2 regions of the Lottiidibacillus patelloidae genome follow, and region 1 is predicted to be linked to the other one. Evidence: a T-box and tRNA genes for the amino acid it is inferred to sense, from the RefSeq annotation. Region 1 holds a T-box; the other holds one or more tRNA genes.

The links. A T-box is a leader RNA that pairs with one kind of tRNA and senses whether it is charged. The one in region 1 lies ahead of thrS (threonine--tRNA ligase), so its partner is inferred to be a tRNA-Thr.
Region 2: it encodes a tRNA-Thr, which carries the amino acid that the T-box ahead of thrS (threonine--tRNA ligase) is inferred to sense. The anticodon was not compared.

Annotation. Positions count from the first base shown of each region.
Region 1 is NZ_NPIA01000002.1:421,268-430,090, reverse strand. Features, by position in the region: gene ytaF (sporulation membrane protein YtaF) at 1-129, shown strand, start outside; gene coaE (dephospho-CoA kinase) at 161-763, shown strand; gene CIB95_RS06195 (glyceraldehyde-3-phosphate dehydrogenase) at 862-1,884, shown strand; gene speD (adenosylmethionine decarboxylase) at 2,197-2,580, shown strand; partial or broken gene nrdR (transcriptional regulator NrdR) at 2,837-3,295, shown strand; gene CIB95_RS06180 (replication initiation and membrane attachment family protein) at 3,356-4,768, shown strand; gene dnaI (primosomal protein DnaI) at 4,785-5,729, shown strand; gene mqnC (cyclic dehypoxanthinyl futalosine synthase) at 5,788-6,897, shown strand; T-box leader at 7,005-7,235, shown strand; gene thrS (threonine--tRNA ligase) at 7,289-8,823, shown strand, end outside.
Region 2 is NZ_NPIA01000007.1:89,417-98,239, reverse strand. Features, by position in the region: gene CIB95_RS12820 (ATP-grasp domain-containing protein) at 1-709, opposite strand, end outside; gene CIB95_RS12815 (M1 family metallopeptidase) at 887-2,533, shown strand; tRNA gene CIB95_RS12810 (tRNA-Thr) at 2,679-2,754, shown strand; tRNA gene CIB95_RS12805 (tRNA-Leu) at 2,763-2,847, shown strand; tRNA gene CIB95_RS12800 (tRNA-Gly) at 2,893-2,967, shown strand; tRNA gene CIB95_RS12795 (tRNA-Leu) at 2,980-3,068, shown strand; tRNA gene CIB95_RS12790 (tRNA-Ala) at 3,101-3,176, shown strand; rRNA gene rrf (5S ribosomal RNA) at 3,185-3,301, shown strand; gene CIB95_RS16095 (YuzL family protein) at 3,389-3,535, opposite strand; gene CIB95_RS12780 (prolipoprotein diacylglyceryl transferase) at 3,668-4,339, shown strand; gene CIB95_RS12775 (peroxiredoxin family protein) at 4,352-4,963, shown strand; gene CIB95_RS12770 (thermonuclease family protein) at 4,965-5,624, shown strand; gene CIB95_RS12765 (FbpB family small basic protein) at 5,761-5,886, shown strand; gene tlp (small acid-soluble spore protein Tlp) at 5,940-6,731, shown strand; gene CIB95_RS12755 (MarR family winged helix-turn-helix transcriptional regulator) at 6,862-7,305, shown strand; gene CIB95_RS12750 (DoxX family protein) at 7,430-7,831, shown strand; gene CIB95_RS12745 (pirin family protein) at 7,847-8,551, shown strand; gene CIB95_RS12740 (hypothetical protein) at 8,632-8,823, opposite strand, start outside.

The DNA.
Region 1 (8,823 bases):
GTTATGAGTTCATTATTTGTAACATTCGGCATGAAGTGTGGGCATTTTTTTTCTAATTTTAAATGGATGGATAAATTTTCGTTCCTTCCAGGTTTAATCTTAATTATTTTAGGGATTTGGAAATTCTGAAATTAGGTAAGTAGGAAAAGTGGGGGAGCATATGGCACAAATTATTGGAATTACAGGTGGAATTGCAAGTGGGAAAAGTACAGTAACAGGTATGCTCCGTAACCGAGGATACGCAATCATCGATGCAGATATCGTTGCAAGAGAAGTCGTCGAGCCAGGTGAAGAAGCTTATAATCTTATTGTCAATCATTTCGGGAGAAAGATAATCGGGGAAAACAGTTTTTTAGATCGACAACTACTTGGTGAAATTATTTTTAATGATCAAAAGGAAAGAGAAGTATTAAACAGTATCGTTCATCCAGCAGTTCGTTTGCGGATGAACGATAAAAAAGATATGTACATAAGTGAAGGTCGTAACACAGTGATTTTTGATATTCCATTGCTCTTTGAAAGTAAACTACAGTATCTCGTTGAAAAAACAATATTAGTTTATGTAAACGCGGAAACACAATTACAACGATTAATGAAAAGAAACGAATTCTCAGAGCAAGAGGCTGTAGCGAGAATACGTTCACAAATGCCTTTGGACGATAAGCGCCCATTAGCGGATATAATCATAAATAATAATGGTACAGTAGGCGAAACAGAGGAGCAACTTGAAAAAATCATCATAAATTGGAATTTATCTGTATAATTTTAAAAAAAACAGTAGCAAAGCGCTTTCAATATGTTATACTATTTGTGAGTAAACGTATATAAGTATAACACATATATTTAGGGGGACTTTTTTATATGAAAGCAAAAATTGCAATTAATGGGTTTGGCCGTATTGGAAGAATGGTTTTCCGTCAAGCAATGAAAAATGATAATTTAGAGGTTGTAGCAATTAACGCAAGTTATCCAGCAGAGACGTTAGCACACCTTATTAAATATGATACAATTCATGGTACTTACGATAAAGAAGTAAAAGTGGGTGAAGGTGAATTATTAATTGATGGGCATGCTGTAAAGCTTGTCAGCAATCGTGACCCGAAGCAATTGCCTTGGAACGAACTAAATGTTGATATTGTAATTGAAGCTACTGGAAAGTTCACTTCAAAAGAGACAGCTGGATATCACATTGAAGCTGGAGCTAAAAAAGTAATTATAACAGCTCCTGGTAAAGATGAAGATATTACAATTGTTATGGGAGTAAATGATAGCGATTACAATCATGAAAAACATGATGTTATTTCAAACGCTTCTTGTACTACGAACTGCTTAGCTCCTGTTGCTAAAGTTATTGATGAGAAGTTTGGAATTGTAAATGGAATAATGACTACAGTTCATGCATATACAAATGACCAAAAGAACATTGATAATCCACATAAAGATTTACGCCGTGCACGTGCTTGTGCACAATCAATAATCCCAACAACAACTGGGGCTGCAAAAGCTATTGCAAAAGTGCTTCCACAACTTCAAGGAAAGCTTCATGGGATGGCATTACGTGTTCCAACACCGAATGTTTCTTTAGTTGACTTAGTAGTTGACTTAAAGCGTGAAGTTTCAATCGAAGAAGTGAATGCAATTTTAAAAGATGCAGCAGAGCATGAATTAAAAGGAATTATGGCATTCTGTGATGAGCCATTAGTTTCCATTGATTTCAATGGAAATGAAAACTCAGCTATTGTTGATGGCTTATCTACAATGGTGATGGACGGAACGAAATTAAAAGTACTTGCTTGGTATGATAATGAGTGGGGATACTCATGCCGTGTCGTTGATTTAGCGGTCCTTGTGGCAAAAGGTATTGAAGCAAAGATGTCAGTATAACTTCATACAATGAATTCGAAAACAGGCATTGTAAATGCCTGTTTTTCTTTAGATTCGAATAATAATTTCCTTGAAGGTTATGTTAAAAAAGGAATCGCCACAACGAAGTCAAGAAGATGTTTTAAAAAAAATAATAAAAAATATTGCAAAACATATTTATTAGAAGTATACTATTTTTCGTGAACTCGATTACTCAAATAGAATGTTTCTACTTAAAGGGTTAGGACCTCTCTGGACTAACTTTCCCCCGTGGTAGCGATGTTCTCGATTGAGATGGAAGTGCTTTAAAAATGTTAAAAGGGGGATTTATCAATGGATACTATGGGACGTCACGTTATTTCTGAGCTTTGGGGATGTAACACTGACAAATTAAATGACATGAAATTTATTGAAGAAACGTTTGTAAATGCAGCATTAAATGCAGGTGCTGAAATTCGTGAGGTAGCATTTCATAAATTTGCTCCACACGGTGTTAGTGGTGTAGTTATTATTTCTGAATCACACTTAACTATTCACAGCTTTCCTGAGCATGGTTATGCGAGCATTGATGTATATACTTGTGGTGATCGAATTGATCCAAACGTTGCTGCTACATACATTGCAGAAGCGTTAGGAGCAGATAAGAATGAAAGTATTGAAGTTCCACGTGGGATGGGACCAATCGAAGTAAAACAAAAATTATCAGCAATGTCATAGTTTGAACTTTTAAGAGAGGTGGAGACACCTCTTTTTTTTATTGTTTAAAAATATTCTCTATCTATTCTCGTCGCTAAAGTGCTCCAGCTTATACGTCAAGAACTAGGACGGTGAGGAATTTCACGTTGCCCACAGGACGTGGGCGTATTTAGTGAAATTTGTTTCGCTTGCGCTTTTCTTAAAAATACTTGTCAGAAACCGTCGTTTTTAATAAGATTGAAGTAGTATATTCGTAAAATGAGCGGAGTTGGTTTGTATGCGTTGCCCGAAATGTCAGCATAATGGAACAAGAGTGTTAGACTCCCGTCCAGTCTTAGAAGGAAATTCCATTAGAAGAAGACGCGAGTGCGAACAATGTAGTTATCGATTTACTACATTTGAAAAAGTAGAAGAATCGCCATTAATCGTCGTTAAAAAAGACGGCACACGGGAAGAATTTAGCCATGAGAAAATTTTAAGAGGCTTAATTCGAGCTTGTGAAAAAAGACCAGTACCTCTTCAAAACCTTGAAGATATAGTTAATAAAGTTGAGGGTACTTTACGAGCACAAGGAATGTAAGAAGTTAATAGTCAAGATGTTGGTGAATTAGTGATGGAAGAATTAGTTTCTATTGATGATGTTGCCTATGTAAGATTTGCTTCTGTTTATCGCCAATTTAAAGATATAAATGTATTTATTAGTGAATTAAAGGACTTAATTAATCGCGAAAAGTAGAAGCATAAGCAAATTATTTTGATATGCTTCTTTTTATTTATTAAGTTAGGGGTTAAAGGGATGACAGCACATTGGAAAGAGCTACTTGCTCAAGATCGATTTATCGTTCGGACGAACGGTCTACTGCACGAGTATCATAAAAAAATTGTTACAATGCTTTACCAACCATTGATTGGTGCTACAGCAAATAGTCTTTACATGACACTTTTGTCTCTCATTGAAAAAGATGATCTTTGGGGAGAGGAATTATCACACCATAGTTTAATGAATTTAATGGGCGTCGACTTAAAACAGATTTTTCTTTATCGAGGTAAACTGGAAGGTTTAGGCTTGCTTAATGTGTATGTCAAACAAGTGGAGGAAAATAGATACTTTATCTATGAATTACAACCACCACTAACTCCTGAACAATTTTTTACGGACGGATCTTTGGAAATTTTCTTATTTAATCGCCTTGGTAAGAAACGTTTCGATCAACTAAAAAAACAATTTATCACAGCAAAAATAGACAAGTCATCTTATCGGAACATTACCAAATCCTTTAGTGAAGTATTTGAATCTGTCCATGCAAGTGAACTAATGCCTTCAGGAAGTGAAGAATTAATGAATTCACTTACGCTTCCTAATAACATTGAACACATCGATGAAAAAGAAGGTAATGGAATTTCAGTTGGAGAAATGGAGACATTTGATTTTCAATTACTGATGGATGATTTATCAACTATTTTTGTGCCGAAAGAAGTTATTACAAAAGAAGTTAAAGAGACAATATTAAAGCTAGCTTATATATATAAAATTAATGATGCTTTGCAAATGAGTAAAATCATACAAAATGCCTTCTTGCATGAAGAAAAAATTAATCTTGAACTGCTGAAAAAAGAAGTGCAGCGCTGGTATCAATTTGAACATGAGAATAAATTGCCTTTCTTATCGTTACGACAACAACCGAAAAAATTTCAACAGTTATCGAACAAAGAGCCACAAACAGATGAAGAGAGAACGATTAAGGAGTATGAAACATTATCTCCTTATGATTTGCTTAAAGAACGTTCAGGCGGTGGAAAACCGGCTTTAACCGACTTGAAAGTAGTAGAAGCAATTATGTTTGAACAAGGGCTCTTGCCAGGTGTTGTAAACGTATTAGTCGACTATGTTTTATATATCAATAATTTAAAGCTACCGAAGGCATATGTCGAAAAAATAGCTGCTTATTGGTCACGTAAACAAATACGTACTGTCCAAGAAGCAATGGCGTTAGCAAGAGAAGAAAATAAAAAGTATAGAGAATGGTTAAGTGAAAAATCACAGCCACAAAAAGCAACGAGAAAACGTCAAGCAAATGTTCGTGAAGATGTCCTGCCGAAATGGATGACAGAGCAAAAGGAAAAAGAAAACCAAACGAAACAAGAACAACCAGCAAAAAAAGCACCAAGTAAAAATAATTTAAAAGAACGACTACGAAATATGAAGTAAGAAGGGAGGTATTGATATGGAACCAATTAATCGTACGTTATCAAAAATGATGAACGTTCCAAAGTTTAAAGAACGATATGAGATGCTTAAACAAGAACTTTTAAATGAACCACAGATCCGTTCATTTATTGCTGCCAACCCAGAATTAACCGAAGCAGAGATTGAGAAAAGTCTGCCAAAGCTTTTTGAATATAAATCACAGGTTCGTGACTGCAATGAATGTGGATCAGTGGAACAATGTAAAAATATGATGCAAGGGTACCATCCTGTCCTTATTAAGAGTCGTAATTATATTGATATTAAATATGAAGCATGTGAGATGAAAATAAAGTCTGATGCCAAGAAAAAGCATGCAGAACGAATTAAAAGCTTATTTATGCCGAGGGATGTTTTAGAAGCAAGCTTTGATAAATTGGATGAAGCAATGCATGACTCCCATGATGAAGATAGAGAAGCGGCAATTCGTCGTGCTTTAGATTTTGTTGAAAACTATGAAAATAAACGAAGTGCAAACGGACTTTATTTGTACGGACCATTTGGTGTTGGGAAAACATATATTATGGGTGCAATCGCAAACAGATTAGCAGAAAAAGGCATTAGTTCACTAATTGTTTATTCGCCGGAATTTTTTAGAGAAATGAAAAACTCTATCGGAGATCAAACGTTGCAAGAAAAACTTGAAACGGTAAAAAAAGTACCTATATTAATATTCGATGACCTCGGTGCAGAAACGATGACAAGCTGGACGAGAGATGAAATTTTAGGTGTTATTTTACAATATCGTATGATGGAAAAACTTCCGACCCTTTATACGTCTAATTATGACTATGACGAATTGGAAGAACATTTAGCCTATTCACAAAAGAATGGGATTGAACGAGTGAAAGCAAAGCGAATTATGGAACGAATCCGCCATTTAACGGATAGTTCATTCGTTGGTGGAAAGAATAGGCGTAATTAAAGAAAACTTTCTTTAGATATGTTAGGATTGATGTAAAGAGACGTATGGGGGGATACAAATGAGTATCGATCATATATTAGAACGCGCAGTCAATGGAGAACGCATTTCCTATGAAGATGCCGTTGAATTATATAAAAGTGATGAAGTAGAAAAAATGGGTGCTGCAGCTGATAAAATTATGAAGAAATGGCATCCAGAACCGATAACGACATTTGTTATTGGACGAAACATAAATTATACAAATGTTTGTGATACGTATTGTCGTTTTTGTGCATTTTATCGAGCGCCAGGCTCAGATGAAGGGTATGTACTTGACGATGAGTTAATCATGAAAAAGATCCAGGAAACAATTGATGTTGATGGTACGGAAATATTAATGCAAGGTGGGACAAACCCGAACTTGCCATTTTCTTATTACACAGACTTATTAAAGAAGATTAAAAAGAACTTCCCTGAAATTACGATGCATTCCTTTTCACCAGCTGAAATTTGGAAAATGGTTGAAGTGTCAGGTCTTTCTTTAGAAGAAGTACTTCGTCAGTTAAAAGAAGCGGGGCTTGATTCCCTTCCTGGCGGTGGTGCTGAAATTCTTGATGAACGTACGAGATCACGTGTTAGTAAAATTAAAAATACGTGGCAAGAATGGATGGAGTGCATGAAGACGGCGAAAAAAGTCGGTATGCACGGCACTGCAACAATGGTTATTGGACTTGGCGAAACGATTGAAGAGCGTGCATTGCATTTACAGCGCGTACGTGATGCGCAAGATGAGACAGAATGTTTCTTAGCGTTTATTTCATGGACATTCCAACCAGATAACACGAACATGAAAGGCGAGAAAATTACGCCAAGAGGCTATTTGAAAAACTTAGCGATCTCTCGTATTTTCCTTGATAATATTCCGAACTTCCAATCTTCTTGGGTAACAATGGGGCCAGAAGTAGGAAAGCAATCATTATCATATGGATGTAATGACTTCGGAAGCACAATGATGGAAGAGAACGTAGTATCAGCAGCAGGAACGACACATAAAGTAAACACGAACCTAATACTACAATTAATTCGTGAGGCTGGGAAAGTTCCAGCACAGCGAGATACGAAATATAATACATTACGTGTCTTTGAGGAAGCAGAAAAAGTTGATAAAGACTTCGTTATTCAAAATTAATTGGATTGAAGGATTTAATCTATTTTCTATGCAAAATGAAATTTTTTCCGTTTTGCCCCTTGCAAATGCGAAATGAGACATATATAATACCAAATAACAATTATAATTCACTAGTAATGATGAGGACATGAGTTCTTTTTACGGTTTTTTAGAGAGGGAAATCACCGGCTGAAAGTTTCCTAAACACGAAAAAGTATCTTACCACCTCTGAACTTCAGCAGGGAACGTATAGTATCTGCTGACGGCTAAATACCGTTATCCCTTTTCTTGAGCTAACCACGCCTATTTGTCGTGCGTTAGAAACAAGGGTGGAACCGCGAATAACACTCGTCCCTTTTCCTAGGGATGTAGTGTTTTTTTTATTTTCAAAAATAGAATTGGAGTGAGGAAAATGTCAGAAATGATTAAATTAACGTTTCCAGACGGTGCGATAAAGGAATTTGATCGTGGAACAACAACGGAAGATGTAGCAGCTTCCATCAGCCCAGGCCTTCGTAAAAAAGCGTTAGCTGGAAAATTAAATGGAGAAATGATTGATTTACGTCGTCCAATTAACGAAGACGGAAAAATTGAAATTGTTATGCCTGAAACTGAAGATGGTTTAGAAATCATCCGCCACAGTTCAGCTCACTTAATGGCACAAGCATTAAAGCGTGTCTTTAAAGATGAAAAAATTAATCTTGGTGTCGGACCAGTTATTGATAGTGGTTTTTACTATGACATCGACATGGAACACCGCTTAACAGAAGAAGATTTCCCGAAAATTGAAAAGGAAATGAAGCGAATTATCGATGAAAACATTGAGGTTGTTCGTAAAGAAGTATCACGCAATGAAGCGTTAGAAATGTATGAAAAATTAGAAGACCCTTTAAAAATTGAATTATTAAGTGCTATTCCAGAAGATGAAACAATTACTATTTATGAGCAAGGTGAGTTTTCAGATCTATGTCGCGGACCTCATATTCCGCAAACTTCAAAAATTAAAGTATTTAAGTTAATGAGTTTATCAGGTGCATACTGGCGCGGTGATAGCAAAAATAAAATGCTTCAACGTATTTATGGGACAGCTTTCTTTAAACCAGCAGAGCTTGAAAACCATTTACGTTTATTAGAAGAAGCAAAAGAGCGTGATCACCGTAAGCTAGGTAAAGAGTTAGATTTGTTCACAGTATCACAAAAAGTTGGCCAAGGATTACCTTTATGGCTACCAAAAGGAGCAACAATACGTCGCGTCATTGAACGCTACATTGTCGATAAAGAAGAGCGACTAGGCTATAGCCACGTGTACACTCCGATTTTAGGAAGTGTAGAGCTATACAAAACGTCAGGACATTGGGATCACTATCAAGAAGATATGTTCCCGGCAATGGGAATGGACAATGAAGACTTAGTTCTTCGTCCGATGAACTGTCCACACCATATGATGGTTTACAAAAACAACTTATATAGCTACCGTAACTTACCAGTTCGAATTGCTGAATTAGGGCAAATGCACCGTTATGAAATGTCTGGTGCGTTATCAGGCTTACAACGCGTTCGAGGAATGACTTTAAATGACGCGCACATCTTTGCCCGTCATGATCAAATTCAAGATGAGTTTGTCCGAGTTGTTCGGTTAATTCAAGAAGTATATAAAGACTTTGGAATTACAGACTTCTACTTCCGCCTTTCTTATCGCGATCCAGAAGATACTGAAAAGTACTTCAATGATGACGAAATGTGGAATAAAGCTCAAGCAATGTTAAAAGGTGCGATGGATGAACTTCAATTAGATTATGTTGAAGCTGAAGGTGAAGCGGCATTCTATGGTCCTAAGCTAGATGTGATGGTTAAAACAGCATTAGGGAAAGATGAAACTTTATCAACTGTGCAACTTGATTTCTTATTACCAGAGCGTTTTGACTTAACTTACATCGGTGAAGATGG
Region 2 (8,823 bases), on a different contig from region 1:
TCTCAATAATTTCAAATTTTGCTTTTGTTTTTGTGGTTGTTGGGCAAAAGTTATCTCCAATACTGCATGCGTCTGCAGGACATAATTCAAACCCTTCTGATGTATCTACTCTGACAGCATACAAAAATTTCCCATTAATAAATTCACATCTCGTAATATAAGGTTCAGGTGATTGAATATACTCTTGAATGAGTGTGATGCCATCAATAGGTTTTTCAAATTGATCATTATTAATATACGTTTCTAATGCAATAATTGAGTGGAAAAGTTGGACACCTAAACCCTTTCCGCCTCGATTATGTTTTGTTATAAAAGGAGGTGTCATTTTTTTCGCAGCTTCAATTATTTGCGTTTTTCCAATTGCTGCAATTGTTTTAGGTATCTTAATGCCATTTGCTTGTAGCGATGAATATTGAGCTATTTTACTAATTTCTAAAGCTAATGCTCGTTCACTGTTTAGAACTATCCGATTATGAGCATTAAGCCAAGCTAAAACACTAGCAGTATACTCAGCAGAGTAGCGGTGGTCTCTAGTATGAGACGATGCGCTAATTCTATTGTAAAATATCCCTTCAGGTGGAATGTCTGATAAATCTAATGTTCCTTCATTTAAAAACCATTCTTTATAGGGAAGTTGCATATCATCTAAATGTTTAAGTAAAGGTGCTGTCCACTCTTTATTTTCATGTATTATATATATGTGTGTCATAGTAGCCTCCAGTATGTTTTTAATAATTAATCCTATAAGTTTAGTAGGGATTAATTAAATTCTATTTTATCACATCAAGTGCCTATTCGTGTAAAGGTTTATTATAAATATTATAGAATGTATTAGAAGGATAGGATTATTGTCTATGTAATATAGCTATGAAAGGTAGTTGACTTAATGGATACTCGAAAAGTTTACATAATACTTATTCTTTTTATTTTTAGTTCGACATATGCTGGAATCGCAATGATCCAACATGCAAAGGATACTTCAATAAACCAACAGTCTGAATATCATCAAGATCAAAATGATGAACAAAACAATGCTGATGAAAACCAACAAGGAAATAGTGAGAATCAAAATCAAAATGAAGAAGAAACAAATGATAATAAAAAACAAGATGATGAAGTATCTAAAGCTCGTAAATTAAATGTTGACCATGGAAATACGGTCTATAAATTTAATGGAACATTCGATCCAGAGATTCAGCAAATCAGTGGAACACTTATTGTAAAAGCAATAAATGATACTGGTGTGGACCAAAACTCAATATACTTTCACCTATATCCAATGATCTATGAAGAAAAGATTCCATTGAAAGGAGAAGACTGGGATTTTATTTTTGGTGAAAAGCGTACTCCTGGAAAAATGGATGTTTTTGACGTGAAGGTAAGTGGAAAAGAAGTAAATAGTAAAATTGATGGGACAATTATGGAGGTTCCTCTAGAGTCTTGGACACAAAATGAAGAGGTTTCGATTGAAATGAGTTTTATCATTGATGTCCCCAAAAATAACGGAGTATTTTCTTATGACGATCAATCGACATGGTTTGGAAGTTGGATACCCATTAAAGCGGTATATACCGAAGAAGGTTGGTATTTAAATCCGTATCATCCAATTGGAGATCCTCTCTTTAGTGATATTGCCTCCTATGATATGACAATTAAACTGCCGACTAATTATCAAATTGCTACTTCTGGATATGACTACGAGTCAAGAATAGTTACAGTAAGTAATCAAACTTTTGGATCATATCATGTAGTTGCTGAAAACGTAAGAGACTTTGCTATGGTAATTATGGATGATTCCTACAAATTATTGCAATCAAAGGTCGATGATGTTGTTGTTAATGTTTGGTATCGAAATCAAACAAAAGAGGCGATGCAAAAGTATTTAGAAGCAACAGAAAAATCGTTACAATATTTTAGTGAACGCTATGGGAAATATCCATATAAAGAATTTGATGTAATAGCAACAGGTGGCTTTTTTGGTGGAATGGAATATCCAGGCCTCGTATTTGTGCAAAGTCAAGCATTTGAGAAGGAATTAACTTACGGCTATACTGTTATTGCTCATGAAACTGCACATCAGTGGTGGTATGCTCTTGTAGGAAATAATGCGATTGAAGAACCTTGGTTAGATGAAAGTTTAACAAATTACTCAACGTTGAATTTTTTATTAAAGCATTATCCAATCGTTGGTGAGAAAACATTAAATAGTCAAACAAAATATCTATCAAAAGAAATTGAAAACTTCAAAGAAGAAGGACAACTCATTAAACTTCCTGCAAAAGATTTTGCTGAGTGGCAAACTTATATCCTTTCTATTTACTATTTTGGAAGCCAAATGTTTTATCATTTAGATCAAACTATAGGTGAAGAAAAAATGAATGAGGCATTAAAATTGTATGTAGAGAGGTATTCGTATAAAAACGCATCAAGGGAAGATTTAATAAGCGTGTTTGAAGAAGTTGTAGGACCACAAGTGCGTGAATTCTTTGATTCATGGTTAGAAAATGAAGTAGTAAAAACATTGGGAAATTAAGAAGCTAAAGCCTCGCCATCATAGTTGTGGTAGAGGTTTTTCTTATTGGAAAATATACACTGAAAATATTTTTAAAAAAGGTATTGCGCGTTTCTAAAAATCATGATAAATTTTAGTAGTCGACATGATGCGACGAACAAAACTTGCCGGTGTAGCTCAGTTGGTAGAGCAACTGACTTGTAATCAGTAGGTCGGGGGTTCAAGTCCTCTTGCCGGCACCATTATATATGCGGGTGTGGCGGAATTGGCAGACGCGCTAGACTTAGGATCTAGTGCCGTATGGCGTGGGGGTTCAAGTCCCTCCACCCGCACCATATATAATACACAATAATTTTATATTGAAATAAAGTCCTAATTAAGCGGAAGTAGTTCAGTGGTAGAACACCACCTTGCCAAGGTGGGGGTCGCGAGTTCGAACCTCGTCTTCCGCTCCAAGATTTACTTTTGCCGGGGTGGTGGAATTGGCAGACACACAGGACTTAAAATCCTGCGGTAGGTGACTACCGTGCCGGTTCAAGTCCGGCCCTCGGCACCATTTTAAAAAAATTCACAAATTATATATCTTTCGGGGCCTTAGCTCAGCTGGGAGAGCGCCTGCCTTGCACGCAGGAGGTCAGCGGTTCGATCCCGCTAGGCTCCACCAATTTAATGTCTGGTAATGATGGCGAAGAGGCCACACCCGTTCCCATACCGAACACGGAAGTTAAGCTCTTCTGCGCCGATGGTAGTTGGGGGCTGTCCCCCTGTGAGAGTAGGACGTTGCCAGGCTTACTAAGCTAGGATAACTTTATGTTATTCTAGCTTTTTCATATTTATCAAAAATAGGCTTTACCTATCAAGGTAAAGCCATTATTATTATTTCTTCTTATATTGTTGGTTAGAACTCCTACCTTGACCTTGATAGCCACTTTGATATTCTGCAGTAAATCCACGTGTTTTTTTACCTTGAACACTTGCGGCACCTACCCCTTCTGGAGAAGGATTTCTTTTTGTTTTACCCATAGCTTTCACCTCCCATAATAATATTGTTCCCAGCCTTTTATTTTTAACGTCATGTAATAAGCAATTATATATTTAATATTGATTGCATTTGGTATGATAAACATAATAATAAATTATTGTGAGGAGAATATCGTGCTGCAACCTGTATATCAATTGGGACCTTTTATCATTAAAATAAGCTTAGTTATTATTGCTCTATCTATGATGTTTTCTTATTTAGTTGCGAAATACAGATTGAAAAATGTCAGTTCAGCAAAAGAAATTTTGGAGAGTTTGTCCAATGCTTTTATTATTAGTATTATTGTTTGGAAGTTATCATACATCATTATCTATCCTATCCGAACGTTAGAAAATCCATTGGCACTACTTTTCTTTAATGGTGGATCAATTGGGACAATGTTAGCAATCCTGTCTTTTATTGCCATATTATTTTATTATGCCAAGAAGAAAGCTATTGCCGTTGCTTACTTTATTGATACAGCTTTGACTGGAGTGATATCATTTTTCCTATTTTTTAATGTTTTTTCAGCAATCATTTATGCCGAGGTTCGATTAGTTCATATTATAGGACTTTTTGTAGCACTATCTTTTATATTATTAATAATCAAAAATTCGTTTCCATTAAAAAAAGTAATCTTACTAGAAATAATCATATGGTGGAGTATCGCACAAATTGTGTTAGAATACTTTTTGAATTCATCATTACCATTTATTGGTCCATTTTCAACGCAACAAGTAATATACATTACAGTTTCAATTGTTATCTTAATCATACTATTAATAAAACGAACAAGTAATAATTAGGGGGATTTATTTATGTGGAGAAATATAATTGCAGGAATTATTTTATCAGGGTTAGTGATATGGGGGATAATGGATTATGTTACAAAAGAGGATTCTTCTCAAAATGGTGCAAACGGAGCTCACGAAGATGAACAATCCACTAATCCAGATGAAAATAAAAATACAGCGAAGGAAAATAGTGATAAGTTAGAAGTAGGTATTAAGATAGGGAACAAAGCACCTGATTTCACAATAGAAAATTTAGAAGGAGAAACAGTTTCTTTGTCTGATTATCAAGGAAAAAAAGTAATCTTAAACATGTGGGCAACATGGTGTCCGCCTTGTCGCGCGGAGATGCCGGATATGCAACGATTTTATGAAAAATATGCAAATCAAGGTGTGGAGATATTGGCTGTAAATATGACCTCCCAAGACACAGTTTCAAGTATAGAAGAGTTTAAAGAAGAACTAGGTTTAACATTCCCAATTCTTTTAGATATCCATAATGAAGTTGGTGTTACTTACCGAGTATTACAAATTCCCTCGACTTGGTTTATTAATAATGATGGGGTTATTACTAACATCGCCTTAGGTGCTATGAATGAAGAAATGATGGTAAAATATATTAAGCAAATGGATAATTAATATGAAAAAACTTATACTGCTTTTCTTTTCCATATTAATAACCTTGCTAATGGGTTGCACTAGTGATGGGGATTATTTATATGAGGTTACGAAAGTTGTTGACGGTGATACGATAAAGGTCATTATAAATAATAAAGAAGAAACAATAAGACTATTGTTAATCGATACACCTGAAACAGTTCATCCGTCAAAGCCTGTACAACCATTTGGTCCAGAGGCGAGTACTTTTGTAAAAGAATTACTAGAAGGTAAAAAGGTGAGAATCGAGCTTGGTATATCTGAACGAGACAAATATGGAAGGTTATTGGCTTATGTTTACACGGAAAGTGGAGAAATGGTTAATGAACTTCTTCTTGCAGAAGGGTTAGCAAGAGTTGCTTACATTTACGAACCTAACACTAAATATGTCGATCAATTTTATGCTATCCAAAACGAAGCACGAAAGCAAAATGTTGGAATTTGGAGCATTGAAAATTACGATGATCTTGACGATGTTGAAGAATCTACTATTGACTGTAATATTAAAGGAAATATTAATTCGAAAGGTGACAAAATTTATCACCTTCCGAGTGGGGCATATTACAAACAAACGATTGCAGAAGAGATGTTTTGCTCAGAAGATAAAGCTGAAAAAGCTGGTTTCCGAAAATCAAAACGATAAAAGGTGCTGAAAGTGAAGCATCTTTTTTTATTTGCAAAAAATCATTCTAATATTCTAAAAACTTGTTTAGAATTTGGGAATTTAGGGAAAACTTTATTAAATATATTATTATCAAGGAGGGATTATTTTGAGAAATATGAACAAAAGAAGCTTTAAGGAATTAGTATTAGAAAACAAAAGGGCGTTATTAAAGGATAGTGAAGCATTGGAAAGAATAGAAGACCGCTTAGAAAAAAGGTTAGAAAGAAGAATGGGTAACTAAAAGCAAGGTCTTCCTTGCTTTTTTCTTTTGACTATTTAATAGAGGTGTTACTAATGAGGATTGGCGAGGATATATATTCACTTATAGGCTCATACGGTAATCCTTGGGGGGGATCATCAACAGCCATTATTGCTGGTCTGGGGATGAGGTTAATTAACGAATCGTTTCGCTTATCTGACATTAACATTTCTTTAGAAAGTGAAATTAAACAATGTTTTACTTGTTGTGACGAAGACAACGATATATTGACAAAATCGTTACGAGGAGAATCGGTTAACATTAATGAAGTGACATTTAGATTATTTCAAACAATAGTTACTTTTTTAGAAAAAACGAAAGAGTATAAAAATAAAGTGAAAAATGAGGTCTTGTCAGATTACATACTTGGAGTAAATTACTGCATATCTGCTGCAAATGGGTGTATGGAATTAATGAAAACCAATGGATATTCTGGTGTATTAAAGGCCGACCTAATAGAAGTAAACGAAAAGCTTTTTCAAAACGAATTAATATATCGATTTAACAGTATGAAATCAGCAGGTCTGAAACAAAATACAATTGTAGGAAATAGCAATTTAGAAGGAGGCAATACATTGGCAAATAATAGACAAACTCCAGCAAAGCCTGATGATCGTAGCGATAACGTTGAAAAGATCCAAGATATGATAGAACATACTATCGAAAATATGGAACAAGCTGAAGATACGTTACGCAACCCAGAGATTGATATGAGTGAACATGAGCGTCAGCAAATTGAAGAAAAAAATGATCGCCGCCGTGAAGCGTTAGATGGATTTCGTTCTGAAGTAAAAGATGAAGCTAATTACAATCGTCAAAATGATTAAAGAAAAGGTCAGGCAAAACGCCTGATCTTTTCTTTGAAATTGTAATGTGAGAATAAATCTTTGACAAATTCTAATTTGCAATTTATAATTACTTTGAATTCGAGATAATATTTTTGAGAGGTTTGGTTTGATGGATAGATTAGAAAACGAAGTTACTTTAAAACTTTTCGTAACCTTATCCAAGGCACATCGCACGATTACAGACTTAGTCAAAGAAGATATAAAAAAATATGGCTTAAACACAACAGAATTTGCCGTATTAGAACTTCTATACCATAAAGGTGATCAACCCCTGCAACAAATTGGGCAAAGAATCTTATTAGCTAGTGGAACTATTACTTATGTTGTTGATAAGCTTGAAGAAAAAGGATACTTGCTACGCAAACCATGTCCTAAAGACAGAAGAATTACGTATGCGACTATATCCGACCAAGGAAGAGCTTTATTAGATGATATCTTTCCTAAACATCAAATTCGACTTAATGAGATTTTCGCTGGTTTAAATATACAAGAAAAAAATGATGCTATCTCATTAATGAAAAAGTTAGGCTTATATGCAGATTCATTATCATAATGAAATTGCTTTATGTCATAAATCTCAGTTTCGAGATATATACATTTATATATCTCGAATTTGAGATAACCTTTGGAATAATATCTCGAATTCGAAACAATAAATGTAAGGGAGATAATAAAAAATGATGGATATTGGTTTATTATTAATAAGATTACTAATAGGGCTACTATTTATAGGACATGGTGCACAGAAATTATTTGGGATGTTCGGTGGTCATGGTGTTAAAGGGACAGGAGGATTCTTTGAATCAATCGGAATAAAGCCTGGGGTTATGATGGCTATTTTAGCTGGACTAGCAGAACTTATAGGTGGGGCTTTGTTTGCGGCAGGACTATTCATGCCAGTAGCAGCAGTTCTAATAGCTGGTACAATGGCTGTAGCTATAATTAAGGTTCACGGTACAAATGGATTATGGGTAACAGAAAATGGATATGAATATAATTTGGTAATTATAGGTACAGTAATTGGTATTGCATTAATTGGAGCAGGTAACTACTCGCTTAATACACTAATATTCGGTTAAGGAGATGAGAAATTAATGATAAAAATTCGCAAAGCAGAAGAACGTTATTCAAATGACCATGGTTGGTTAAAAACGAATTTCAGCTTTTCATTTGCTGATTACTATGACCCTAATAACATGCAATTCGGCCCATTGAGAGTGTTAAATGATGACATCATTGCACCTCAAAAAGGCTTTGGCTCACATCCACATAGGGAAATGGAAATAGTTTCAATTGTTTTAGATGGATTTTTAAAACATGAAGATAGTACTGGAACTACAGCTACAACAACATTCGGTGGTGTTCAACGAATGTCAGCTGGAACAGGGATTATCCATTCTGAAGTAAACCCTTCACTCGATGAAGATGTAAACTTGTTACAATTATGGTTTTTACCTGAAAAAGAAGGACTTCCACCTTCATATGAGAAAACGTCATTTGATATAAATAAGTTAAAGAATAATTTATTACCAGTAGTATCAAAGAATACAACAGGTAATGAAATTGCAAAGATCCATCAAGATTTAACGATTTACTTGTCCGATTTAGAGGAAGAGAAGGAGCTTTCATTTGAACAATTACAAGGGAGACGCACTTATATCTTTGTAATTGAGGGGAAGCTATTACTAAACGAAGAAACTCAAATAAGTAAAAGAGACGATGCTAGAATTACTGAAACTTCAAAACTAAAAATTAAAGGGTTAGATAAATCACGATTTATGCTTATCGATTTACCATAAAGCTGCGAACTGCACTCCAAATTATTGTGGGTGCAGTTTTATCTTTAGCATGGTGATTTTTCAGCTACGAGAGATAGTTATTATTGATCTTTTTCATTTTCATCAGATGTAAACGTAATATCGATATAATGTAATGCATGGTCCACATCTAACTTTAGTATTCTTTCATACATCCGTTTCGCTTTATTACTTGATTCATAGGTCTGATATAGAGATATATTATTGATCCATAGTTCAATTCGCTTTTGATTTAAGTAACATCTTAAAAGCAT